Regions from separate parts of the Brenneria izadpanahii genome, predicted to be linked through region 1. Evidence: predicted binding sites of a transcription regulator. Region 1 holds the regulator's gene; each other region holds the start of a gene.
The links. Region 1 encodes PurR, which represses purine synthesis genes. Its sites were predicted from a motif close to CANGCAAACGTTTGCNTG; they were not measured.
Positions count from the first base shown of each region.

Region 2: a site for PurR is predicted at 1,608-1,625, ahead of rbsD (D-ribose pyranase). Genes of this name have one in related genera too.
Region 3: a site for PurR is predicted at 1,925-1,942, ahead of purH (bifunctional phosphoribosylaminoimidazolecarboxamide formyltransferase/IMP cyclohydrolase). Genes of this name have one in related genera too.

Region 1 is NZ_CP050854.1:2,697,561-2,701,821, forward strand. Features, by position in the region: gene grxD (Grx4 family monothiol glutaredoxin) at 60-410, opposite strand; gene HC231_RS12140 (C40 family peptidase) at 754-1,593, shown strand; gene cydH (cytochrome bd-I oxidase subunit CydH) at 1,672-1,761, opposite strand; gene purR (HTH-type transcriptional repressor PurR) at 2,137-3,168, shown strand; partial or broken gene cfa (cyclopropane fatty acyl phospholipid synthase) at 3,515-4,261, shown strand, end outside.
Region 2 is NZ_CP050854.1:5,227,802-5,232,062, forward strand. Features, by position in the region: gene rbsA (ribose ABC transporter ATP-binding protein RbsA) at 1-1,167, opposite strand, end outside; gene rbsD (D-ribose pyranase) at 1,175-1,594, opposite strand; gene HC231_RS23345 (YgiW/YdeI family stress tolerance OB fold protein) at 2,003-2,395, opposite strand; gene qseB (quorum sensing response regulator transcription factor QseB) at 2,605-3,267, shown strand; gene qseC (quorum sensing histidine kinase QseC) at 3,264-4,261, shown strand, end outside.
Region 3 is NZ_CP050854.1:4,974,441-4,978,701, forward strand. Features, by position in the region: rRNA gene HC231_RS22265 (16S ribosomal RNA) at 1-1,489, opposite strand, end outside; gene purH (bifunctional phosphoribosylaminoimidazolecarboxamide formyltransferase/IMP cyclohydrolase) at 2,093-3,682, shown strand; gene purD (phosphoribosylamine--glycine ligase) at 3,700-4,261, shown strand, end outside.

The DNA.
Region 1 (4,261 bases):
CCTATGCCACCCTCTTTTCATTTCGCTCAAACGGTTATCCGCATCGCATTCCGCCGGGCTTATTGCTGCCCTTCCTGCTGGGATTTATATTTTTCCGCCGTTTCTTTAATCAACTGCTGCAATTCGCCGCGTTGATACATTTCAATAACGATGTCGCAGCCGCCGACCAACTCGCCGTCGACCCACAACTGGGGGAATGTCGGCCAGTTGGCATACTTGGGCAACTCGGCGCGAATGTCCGGGTTCTGCAGGATATCGACATAGGCAAAACGTTCGCCACAAGCAGACAACGCCTGTACCGCCTGCGCGGAAAAACCGCAGCTGGGCAATTTAGGGGAACCTTTCATATACAGCAGGATCGGGTTTTCAGCGATCTGGCGCTGAATTTTTTCAATTGTCGTTGTCGTCATTCTCTTGCTTCCTCAAACCTATAGGATGGCTAACGTCACGTTCATTAACCATGAGTATCATCAGATGCGCCGCTACAGCGCTATCTACTCAACCACATTGTAACGAGGGCGACGCCCACAAAAAAACGCCATTTTTTGTGTGGCTATCTCTTTACCCTACCATAGATTACATGTGATGAAACTCACAACAAAAATTGCTGGTAAAACCATCGAAAAAATCGCCATTAACTTTTTTTCACTATTCTGTGTGAATAAAGCGCCTAATCCCACTTTTTTATAATGCCGTTTTCGGGAATACTGTGCGCACTTAGTGATTTAATGACGATAATCGATCGCGGCTATCATGCGTTTATTTACTACCATTTTTATAGTGTTTTTCAGTAACCTATTCCTGAATCTGGCACAGGCGGCGCCTCATACGCCGAATTTGCCGCCGCGAAAAGCCAGTGTGAACAGCGTACCCGACGGGGATCATAAAAAAACCAAGCCGACGAAGAAAACGCCTCAAAAATCGCCGGCGCCGGTAAAAAACAAAGAACCCGCCGCCAGCAAAACCGACTCCGCAGCTAAAGTTAAAACCCCTCGCCTCGTGAAACGTAAACCGGAACCGGCGCTATCGAGAACCAAAAGCAGTACCCCGGCATTAGTTAAACGCAATCTCAAAAAAACGCATGCGGGAAACGAATCCAGGCTGGCTTCCGCGCGGACCAAAAAAAGCGCGTTGAAAGGCGAGGCAGAAAAAGGCTTAACGCTGAGCGAAGCCCATAAAAAACGCTATCAGCATGCTAAATTGACGGCGATGAATAAACTGATGGGCCAAGTGGGCAAACCCTATCATTGGGGAGGCTCATCGCCCTTTACCGGATTCGACTGCAGCGGTTTGGTTTATTACGCCTATAAGGATATTGTAAAAATCCCCATCCCCCGCACCGCGAATGAAATGTATCACTTGCGCGACGCCGCGCCGATTAAAAAAAGCGAGTTGGAAAGCGGCGATTTAGTTTTCTTCCGCATCAACAACCGTGGCGCGGCCGACCACGTGGGCGTTTATCTGGGAGATGGAAAGTTTATTCAATCGCCGCGTACAGGCTCTGATATCCGCATCAGCAAATTGAGTGAAGATTACTGGCAGGATCATTATGTCGGCGCGCGGCGCGTCGTCACCCCGCAGACTATTCGCTGAAAGCCATATAGAAGTTCGGGCGCGATTGAACGCGCCCGAACGGATAATGACGTTAACGGCCATACGGCTCGCCATCAATTAATTCATCACAGCCACAAAGCTAAATATAATAATCATTACCAACGCGCCGACGGTGGCGAACAGCGACAACTTCAGGTCAGTATCCATAGGCGTTTCCTTTGTGCATACAAGTTATCAGAAGACAGCATCGACCATCTTTGTAATCCCAAGCCAACGTTGGGCTAAAACAACATACTGTATAACTGTAGCAATTCTTGCACAGTCCGACGGAAAAAACTCATACCTGCATATCACTAATAGTATAAATTACCGCTTCCACTTTCGTGCTAAATCGGACAAAATCCGCTGTTTGATGGCACGCCGCGTATTGGTCGAAAAAGTCAGCCTTGCCCCTTCAGGTACAACATTCGGCATTCTCCTTCTGAAATTCTGTCTTTTTATATAGAAAGAGAACTTTAAACGTAGGCAAACGATTAACAATATACTTACGACTGCAATGAGTCGGTTAGGAGTCATTTTTACATGGCAACGATCAAAGATGTGGCAAAACGTGCTGGCGTTTCGACCACAACCGTATCGCACGTGATTAACAAAACACGTTTCGTCGCCGAAGAAACCAAGGCCGCCGTAAGGGCCGCCATTAAAGAGCTACACTATTCACCCAGTGCCGTCGCCCGTAGCCTTAAAGTCAATCACACCAAATCCATCGGGCTATTGGCGACATCCAGTGAAGCGCCCTACTTTGCTGAAATCATCGAGGCCGTTGAAAACAGCTGCTATGCCAAAGGCTACACGTTGATTTTGTGTAATTCGCATAACGATATTGATAAACAGCGCGCCTACCTTTCCATGCTGGCGCAAAAGCGCGTCGACGGGCTGCTGGTGATGTGCGCGGAATATCCCCCCCAATTGCTCGCCATGCTGGAAGACTATCGCAGCATTCCGATGGTGGTGATGGATTGGGGCCAGGCGCACAGCGATTTTACCGATACCATCATTGATAACGCCTTTGAAGGCGGTTATATGGCGGGTCGTTATCTTATCGAGCGCGGTCACCGGGATATCGGCGCCATTCATGGCATCCTGGAGCGAAACACCGGCAGCGGCCGCCATCGTGGTTTTTTAAAAGCGCTGGGCGATGCCGATATTCAGATTCATGACGAATGGATCGTTCAGGGCGATTTTGAGCCTGAGTCCGGCTATAAAGCGATGCACCAAATTCTGGCGCAGAAACATCGCCCCACGGCGGTTTTTTGCGGAGGGGATATTATGGCTATGGGCGCGATTTGCGCGGCGGATGAACTGGGACTTCGCGTTCCTCAAGACATATCGGTAATTGGTTATGACAATGTCCGCCATTCCCGCTTCTTCACCCCTGCGCTGACCACGATTCACCAGCCCAAAGAACGGCTGGGGCAATCGGCTCTTGCGATGCTGCTGGACCGTATCACCAGTAAGCGTGAAGATGCGCAGGTCATCGAGGTGCATCCGGCGCTAATCGAGCGCCGCTCCGTTGCCGACGGTCCATTTCGCGATTACCGGCGTTATTCCTGAGTTACGCCCGCACTTTTATATCCCGCCCGGAACAACGCGTCCCGCCGCTGCTTCAGCCAATTTATACTTGTACCCTGGCTGAAGCAGTCATAAACTAATTAGCGGCTTTAGCGACAACAACCATATTTATAACTATCCTTTAGTGTTAAACGCATACGGAATATGCGTATTTATATTAAGGATGAGTGCCCCTACGTGTTTACGTACCGGCTTTTTTCTCTTCATTTTCCTCTTTGTCATTCAGAGGGTAGACGATGGGTTATACCCACCGATGCCGTTAATGGGTAAAAAATTGTCTATGCTTTCCTTGCAGTTTTCACCGTAAGCAGCAAGGTAGGGAGAAATTATGAGTTCATCATGTGTAGAGGATGTAGAAGACCAGGCGCGACATGACAGCTCCTGGTTTCAAATTGTCCGTGAAATGCTGGACATGGCCGACGTCAAAATCAACGGTTCGCGCCCTTTTGATATAAAGGTTAAAAATCCTGATTTTTTTAAACGTGTATTGCGTGAAGGCTCATTGGGATTAGGTGAAAGCTACATGGATGGTTGGTGGGAATGCGAAAAGCTGGATATGTTTTTTCATCGCATACTGCGCGCCGGTCTGGATAAAAAAGTTCCCCACCACTTGAAAGACATTCTGCGCGTTGTCGCCGCAAGGCTGATTAATCTGCAATCCAAAAAACGCGCATGGATTGTCGGTAAAGAGCACTATGATCTCGGCAACGACCTATTTTCGCTGATGCTGGATCCTTACATGCAATACTCTTGCGGCTACTGGAAACAGGCAACCACGCTGGAGCAGGCGCAAGAAGACAAACTTCAGATGATCTGCGAGAAGCTGCAACTGAAACCCGGAATGAAGCTGCTGGATATCGGCTGCGGCTGGGGCGGACTGGCTGAATATGCCGCTCGTCGTTATGGCGTATCCGTCAGCGGCGTCACCATTTCCAAAGAGCAGCAAAAGTTAGCGCAACAGCGTTGCAAAGATCTGGATGTCACCATTTTATTGCAGGACTACCGCGATCTGGATTTACAATTTGATCGGGTCGTGTCCGTCGGGATGTTTGAACATGTGGGCCCAAAAATTACG
Region 2 (4,261 bases), 2.5 Mb from region 1:
CATAGACGGAGTTTTGATATTAAACAGGCGGATAAAATCGCCGACGGCCAGCTGCTCTTGCGGATGTTTAATCTGACCGCCGCGACGGCTGAAATAACGCAGTGCAGTTAACGACATATTCTCTTTGACCGACATGCCTAATACCAAACCGTCGCGTTTTCGATCTTCAGAAATATAGACAATACCGTTGGCCAGACCATCCTGCGGTTTACGTGTCACGACCTCCCGCCCATCCAGCGCCACATAACCGCCGGACCGCGGCAGTGCGCCGTAAAGTATTTTCATTAATTCGGTACGCCCGGCGCCCATTAACCCCGCAACGCCAAGAATTTCCCCTTTGCGTACGGTAAAGCTGACGTTATCGACGCCTGGCCCGGAAAGATTCTTCACCTGTAAGCGAACGTGTCCCGGCGGCTGATTCAGGCGAGGATATTGATCTTCCAGTTTGCGGCCGACCATCATTTCAATCAGCCGATCTTCCTGCAAATCGCTAACCGGGCATTCGCCGATAAACTGGCCGTCGCGAAATACGGTCACGTCATCGCATATTTCAAAGATCTCTTTCAGACGGTGAGAAATATAAACAATGCCGCGCCCCTGAGCCTGTAACTCTTTAATTACGCTGAATAACGATGCGGTTTCGGTATCGGTCAGCGCATCGGTAGGCTCATCCATGATGATGACTTTTGATTCAAAACTCAGCACTTTGGCGATCTCCACCATTTGCTGATCGCCAATCGACAGATCGCCAACCATACGCCGGCTGTCATACCGCAGGTTCAAACGCTTCAGCAGTTTGTCCGCTTCCGCGTACATCTTATTCCAGTCAATACGGCCAAAGCGGTTGGTGAACTCACGTCCGAGAAAAATATTTTCGGCGATAGTAAGCTGGGGGATAAGGTTGAGTTCCTGATGAATAATACCAATTCCGGCGTCCTGAGAGGCTTTCGGACCGCTGAACTCCACTTCTTTTCCCAGAAAACGCACGCTGCCGGCGTCTTTCTGGTAGATACCGGTCAACACTTTCATCATGGTGGATTTACCGGCGCCATTTTCGCCCACCAGCGCCATCACCTTGCCCGGATAAACATTCAACGCCGCCCCGGAAAGCGCCTTAACGCCGGGAAAAGTTTTGGTAATGCCTTGCAGTTGCAGTAAAGGTTGCATTGATGCCTCAGAACGTTACGCCTGCGCAAAGAATGACATTGGCATACGGAGAGCATTCTCCGCTGCGAATGATGGCCCGGCTTTTTCCGCTTTGAATTTTGAAATCCTCATGGCTGACATAATGCAATTCGATTGAGTTTCCCTGATGTCGCTCAAGCTGTTTCAATTGATCGAGTAACGCGTTATGGAGTGTTGGATTTTTTTCCGCCATTTCTTCCGCAAGAATCGCGGCCTCGACCTGCATCTCGCTGGTGACGGCCTCCACAACCTGTAAAAAGGTGGGGATGTTGTGAGTCAATGCCATATCGATTCGCGTTGTCGTATCGGGAATAGGCAAGCCAGCGTCGCCAATCACCACCCGATCGGTATGACCCAAACGGGAAATTACGGAAGATATATCTGCATTCAGCAATACGGCTTTTTTCATTGATTCACCCCACCAGCGAAACGTTTCGCTGGTAAAGATTGTAGGAAAAGAGAATACGGAAAGGCAAAGGAGAGATAGTAAAATTGTGATCGTTATCGAAACGTTTCGCTGACGTGAAGTAAAATTGAAGATACCGACGGTAAAAACCGCGGAGAAATGCGAATAAACGCAACGCACAAAAAGCTAGGCCGATGCAAAAGGCGGAACATGCCTAATACCAGTTTGATATTGCCCGCCTCTACGCGGTTCGACCTAACAGGCGCCGCTTGCGGCGTGTAAAAACGCACGCGTTTTTGTAAGGGAACACAGCGGCGGGGTTAACGTTTAGGATACCCCGCGCCGTGATCCCGGCTTAAACGCAAGGCATCAGGATTTATGCTCGCCTGGCCCAATATTCAAGCCCGGAGTTCAAAGTTTACGGATATGTTTTACTTCCAGCTCAACGGAGTTGAAATCTTTATCCAGCTCGCCCTGAATCTCGACTTTATCCGTGGGAGAAACGTTCTGCCCGTTCCAACGCTTATGATCGATCTCTACTCTTATCGTGCCCGTTGCATCACGGAACAGGTAATCGTCATTGCCGATGCGCTGTTCTATATTACCTGTCAGAGTAATCCAACTGTCATCTTTCATCTCCAGAGCCTTGTCTACCGTGGTCGCGCTGCTGTTCGGGCCTGAAAATCCGCCTTGCGGCGCGCTGACGGCCGAAGAATCAGGGCTTACCAAGCCCCCAGTCTGGGCAGCGAAGACCGGTGCGGAAATCAGGGCCGTAATGGCGAAAAGTGCGATTGTTTTTTTCATGCTCTACCTTCCTTATTCCATGTATTTTCATCGTAGTTCGGTTTTCAGGCAGCATTAAAACAAATGGTTCTTAACAGCATCTTAAGAAATGGCCGCCGGTGATTTTATTTGTTTATCTTGTCGTTATTGCCCGATTCTGGCGATTTTACCTGTACATGCCGTCACGCTATTTCGTATAAAAACCCAAGACAAGAATGCATGGAGCAGCCATGAGAATTTTGTTAATCGAAGACGATCGTCTGATTGGCGACGGGCTTAAAGCCGGACTAACCAAACTTGGTTTTAATGTTGACTGGTTTACGCAAGGTAAAGCAGGCGCCGCGGCCATAGACGCGGCACCTTATGATGCGGTGGTGCTCGATCTCAGCCTGCCGGAAATAGACGGGTTGGATATTCTGCGGCAATGGCGCCAGGCCAGACACGATGAACCGGTACTGGTCCTCACCGCCCGAGACGCGTTGGAGCAGCGCGTTGAGGGGTTGCAACAGGGCGCTGACGACTATCTGAGTAAACCCTTTGCCCTGACGGAGGTCGCCGCGCGCCTACAAGCGCTGATCCGTCGTCGGCACGGACAGCTTCAGCCCGTACTGACGCATGGCGCCGTATCTCTTGAGCTGGGATCTCGTACCGTAACTTTAAACAACGAACCGCAGGTACTTAAATCCCGCGAGTTGGCGCTGCTTGAACTGTTTCTGATGAATCCCGGCCGCGTATTGACGCGCGCGCAGTTGGAAGAAAAACTGTATGGCTGGGATGATGACGTATCCAGCAACGCTGTCGAAGTGCATATCCATCATTTACGCAAAAAGCTGGGCAGCGGCTTCATCCGCACGGTACACGGCGTCGGCTATATTCTGGGAGAGGCGTCATGAAGTCTCTCAGCCTGCGCCTGCGGCTGGCTATCGGATTTATTTTGCTGACGCTGGTCTGTTGGGGGATAGCCGGACTCCTGTCCTGGCATCAAACACGCCATACGATTAATGAACTGTTCGATACCCAGCAAATGCTATTTGCCAAACGGCTGGCCACTGTAAATCCCAAAGAGTTAAGCGCCAATCCCCAGTCACTGCCGAAAACCAAAAAGCTGGCGCGCCATCATCGAGGCAATCAGGAAGAAGATGCGCTGGCCTTTGCGCTATTCACCCGGGATGGCCGGATGGTGCTGAATGATGGCGAGAACGGTAAAGATTTCATCTTTAACTACTCGCAAAATGGGTTTACCGACGGCAGGCTGCGCGACGATGATGATAAATGGCGTATGGTATGGCTGGCGACGGAAGATAACCGCTATATCGTCGTTGTCGGGCAGGAATGGGAATACCGTCGGGATAGGGTTCTGGATATCGTAAAGACTAATCTCATGCCCTGGCTATTTGCCCTGCCGGTTATGCTGCTACTGATGTTCTGGCTGATTTCCCGTGAACTGTCGCCGCTTAAGCTCATCGCCAGACAGCTTAGCCGGCGTCCTCCTGAAGAGGACGCGCCGCTTGATACCCGTGCGATACCCAAGGAAGTTCTGCCGCTGGTCAATGAGCTGAACAACCTGTTTACCCGCATCAGCGACATGCTGTTGCGCGAGCGTCGCTTTACCTCCGATGCCGCCCATGAGTTGCGCAGCCCGCTGGCGGCCCTGAAGGTGCAGACGGAACTGGCGCAGTTGTCCGATGACGACGAGATCGTACGTCGTCGGGCGCTGAATAATCTGGACGAAGGAATAGATCGCGCCACGCGGCTGGTGGATCAACTGTTAACGCTTTCCCGGCTGGATTCTCAATCCTTCGCTAACGGATTGATGCCCGTTCAATTACGGGATCTGCTACAGCAAATGGTTGTCGATCATTACCATAAAGCACATATGGCGGGCAT
Region 3 (4,261 bases), 2.3 Mb from region 1:
CCCCAGTCATGAATCACAAAGTGGTAAGCGCCCCCCCGAAGGTTAAGCTACCTACTTCTTTTGCAACCCACTCCCATGGTGTGACGGGCGGTGTGTACAAGGCCCGGGAACGTATTCACCGTAGCATTCTGATCTACGATTACTAGCGATTCCGACTTCATGGAGTCGAGTTGCAGACTCCAATCCGGACTACGACGCACTTTATGAGGTCCGCTTGCTCTCGCGAGGTCGCTTCTCTTTGTATGCGCCATTGTAGCACGTGTGTAGCCCTACTCGTAAGGGCCATGATGACTTGACGTCATCCCCACCTTCCTCCGGTTTATCACCGGCAGTCTCCTTTGAGTTCCCGACCAAATCGCTGGCAACAAAGGATAAGGGTTGCGCTCGTTGCGGGACTTAACCCAACATTTCACAACACGAGCTGACGACAGCCATGCAGCACCTGTCTCAGAGCTCCCGAAGGCACGTTCGCATCTCTGCAAACTTCTCTGGATGTCAAGAGTAGGTAAGGTTCTTCGCGTTGCATCGAATTAAACCACATGCTCCACCGCTTGTGCGGGCCCCCGTCAATTCATTTGAGTTTTAACCTTGCGGCCGTACTCCCCAGGCGGTCGACTTAACGCGTTAGCTCCGGAAGCCACGGTTCAAGACCACAGCCTCCAAGTCGACATCGTTTACGGCGTGGACTACCAGGGTATCTAATCCTGTTTGCTCCCCACGCTTTCGCACCTGAGCGTCAGTCTTCGTCCAGGGGGCCGCCTTCGCCACCGGTATTCCTCCAGATCTCTACGCATTTCACCGCTACACCTGGAATTCTACCCCCCTCTACGAGACTCTAGCCTGCCAGTCTTGAATGCAGTTCCCAGGTTAAGCCCGGGGATTTCACATCCAACTTAACAGACCGCCTGCGTGCGCTTTACGCCCAGTCATTCCGATTAACGCTTGCACCCTCCGTATTACCGCGGCTGCTGGCACGGAGTTAGCCGGTGCTTCTTCTGCGGGTAACGTCAATGAATAAGGCTATTAACCTTATCCCCTTCCTCCCCGCTGAAAGTGCTTTACAACCCGAAGGCCTTCTTCACACACGCGGCATGGCTGCATCAGGGTTTCCCCCATTGTGCAATATTCCCCACTGCTGCCTCCCGTAGGAGTCTGGACCGTGTCTCAGTTCCAGTGTGGCTGGTCATCCTCTCAGACCAGCTAGGGATCGTCGCCTAGGTGGGCCATTACCCCGCCTACTAGCTAATCCCATCTGGGTTCATCCGATGGTGTGAGGCCCGAAGGTCCCCCACTTTGGTCTTGCGACGTTATGCGGTATTAGCTACCGTTTCCAGTAGTTATCCCCCTCCATCGGGCAGATCCCCAGACGTTACTCACCCGTCCGCCGCTCGCCGGCAAAGAAGCAAGCTTCTTCCCGCTGCCGCTCGACTTGCATGTGTTAGGCCTGCCGCCAGCGTTCAATCTGAGCCATGATCAAACTCTTCAATTTAAGATTTGTTTGATTCGCTTAATTAAAAGCTGTGCTCAAAGAATTAATAACTGTTTATTCGTAATGAATTTACTGTTGTCACTCTTCAAGACTTTTTTATATCGTTGCCGATACGGTCTTGTGAGTGCCCACACAGATTGTCTGATTGAATTGTTAAAGAGCAGTGCCACAATATCCTGTGGCGCGGGCGGCATATACTATGCTTTTCCGCAGTGAAGTCAAGCGATTATTGCCTGGCTTCCGACTTGCCGCACAACAGCGCGAGCGCCGTTGCCGTGTCAGTGGGAGCGCATTATAGGGACTTCTGAGCAGGTCGCAATAGGTAATTTGCATAAAAAAAACCATTTGCTGAATTACACAGCAAAAGGCCGGTTTATACCCATTTGTGCACAAGCTTATCCACAGTTCGGTTTCTTGCTGAAATTAGACGAGCATCACGCAAACGTTTTCGCTACAATTCTCCCGCGAAAAACGCACCATCTTTTACTGTGAACGCTAACTGAATATTTTTCTTTATCTTGCTGGGATGCATTATTAATGAAGAAAAAGACGATATTCACGTACTGTTCTTTACTGACTACCCAATCCAAGGGATACATCATCATGCAACAACCTCGTCCTATCCGCCGTGCTCTGCTCAGCGTTTCTGACAAAGCAGGTATTGTCGACTTTGCTCAAGCGTTATCACAACGAGGAGTTGAGCTTCTCTCTACCGGAGGCACCGCGCGCCTGTTGGCTGATGCCGGATTACCGGTCACGGAAGTGTCTGACTACACCGGTTTCCCGGAAATGATGGATGGACGCGTTAAAACCCTGCATCCGAAAGTTCATGGCGGTATTCTCGGACGCCGCGGTCAGGATGATGCCGTCATGACGGAACACGATATTCAGCCCATTGATATGGTTGTGGTAAACCTTTATCCGTTTGCCCAGACCGTCGCCCGCCCCGACTGTAAACTGGAAGACGCGGTGGAGAATATCGATATTGGCGGCCCGACCATGGTTCGCTCTGCGGCCAAGAACCATAAAGATGTCGCCATCGTGGTTAAGAGCAGCGATTACAACGCCATCATTAATGAGCTGGATGCTAATAACGGTTCATTGACTCACGCAACGCGCTTCGATCTGGCGATCAAAGCGTTTGAGCACACCGCAGCCTATGACGGCATGATTGCCAACTACTTTGGTTCGCTGGTGCCGCCTTATTATGGCGCAACCGACAAACCATCAGGGCGTTTCCCACGGACGCTCAATCTGAACTACATCAAGAAACAGGACATGCGCTATGGCGAAAATAGCCACCAGCAGGCTGCTTTCTATGTAGAAGAGAATGTAGCGGAAGCCTCTGTTGCGACATCCCGGCAATTGCAGGGTAAGGCATTATCCTACAATAACATCGCCGATACCGACGCCGCGCTGGAGTGCGTGAAGGCATTCGCCGAAGCGGCCTGTGTTATCGTCAAACATGCCAACCCGTGCGGCGTGGCCATCGGCGACTCGATTCTGGACGCCTATGAGCGCGCCTACAAAACCGACCCCACCTCCGCTTTCGGCGGCATTATCGCCTTTAACCGTGAGTTGGACGAACAGACCGCGCAGGCCATCATCAGCCGCCAGTTCGTTGAAGTGATTATCGCGCCATCCATCAGCGAAGCCGCCTTGAAAGTCACGGCAGCGAAACAAAATGTCCGGGTGCTCGCCTGCGGCGCATGGCAGCAACGCGTTCCCGGTTTGGATTTCAAACGAGTTAACGGCGGCCTGCTGGTGCAGGACCGCGATCTGGGAATGGTCGATGCCTCACAGTTGCGCGTGGTGACCGAGCGTCAACCTAGCGAGCAGGAGTTGCGTGATGCGCTGTTCTGCTGGAAAGTCGCTAAATTCGTAAAATCCAACGCCATCGTCTACGCCAAGGACAATATGACCATCGGTATAGGCGCCGGCCAGATGAGCCGGGTTTATTCCGCAAAAATCGCTGGCATCAAGGCCGGTGACGAAGGGCTGGAAGTTAAAGGTTCAGCCATGGCTTCCGATGCGTTTTTCCCATTCCGCGATGGCATTGACGCCGCCGCGGCCGTAGGCATCACCTGCGTCATTCAGCCGGGTGGTTCCATTCGTGACGATGAAGTCATCGCCGCAGCCAACGAACACGGCATCGCGATGATCTTTACCGACATGCGCCATTTCCGCCATTAATCCAGGATCTGACGAACATGAAAATTTTAGTTATTGGTAACGGCGGGCGCGAGCATGCGCTGGCCTGGAAAGCCGCTCAATCCCCGCTGGCGGATATCGTTTATGTCGCGCCGGGAAATGCCGGTACGGCGCTGGAGCCGGGATTAAGCAATGTGGACATCGCCGCAACCGATATTCCCGCGCTGGTCGCGTTTGCGCAGCAGAAGCAAATAGACTTAACCATCGTCGGGCCGGAACAGCCTCTGGTCATCGGCGTGGTCGACGCTTTCCGCGCCGCCGGTCTGAAAATATTCGGGCCCACGCAAGCTGCCGCGCAGTTGGAGGGTTCGAAATCCTTTACCAAAGATTTCCTTGCCCGCCATAACATTCCTTCCGCGGAATACCAGAACTTTACCGAAGTAGAACCGGCGCTGGCTTATGTTCGCAGCAAAGGCGCACCGATCGTGATTAAAGCCGACGGCCTCGCCGCAGGGAAAGGCGTGATCGTGGCCATGACGCTGGAAGAAGCGGAAAACGCCGTGCAGGATATGCTGGCGGGCAACGCGTTCGGCGATGCCGGTCATCGTATCGTGGTGGAGG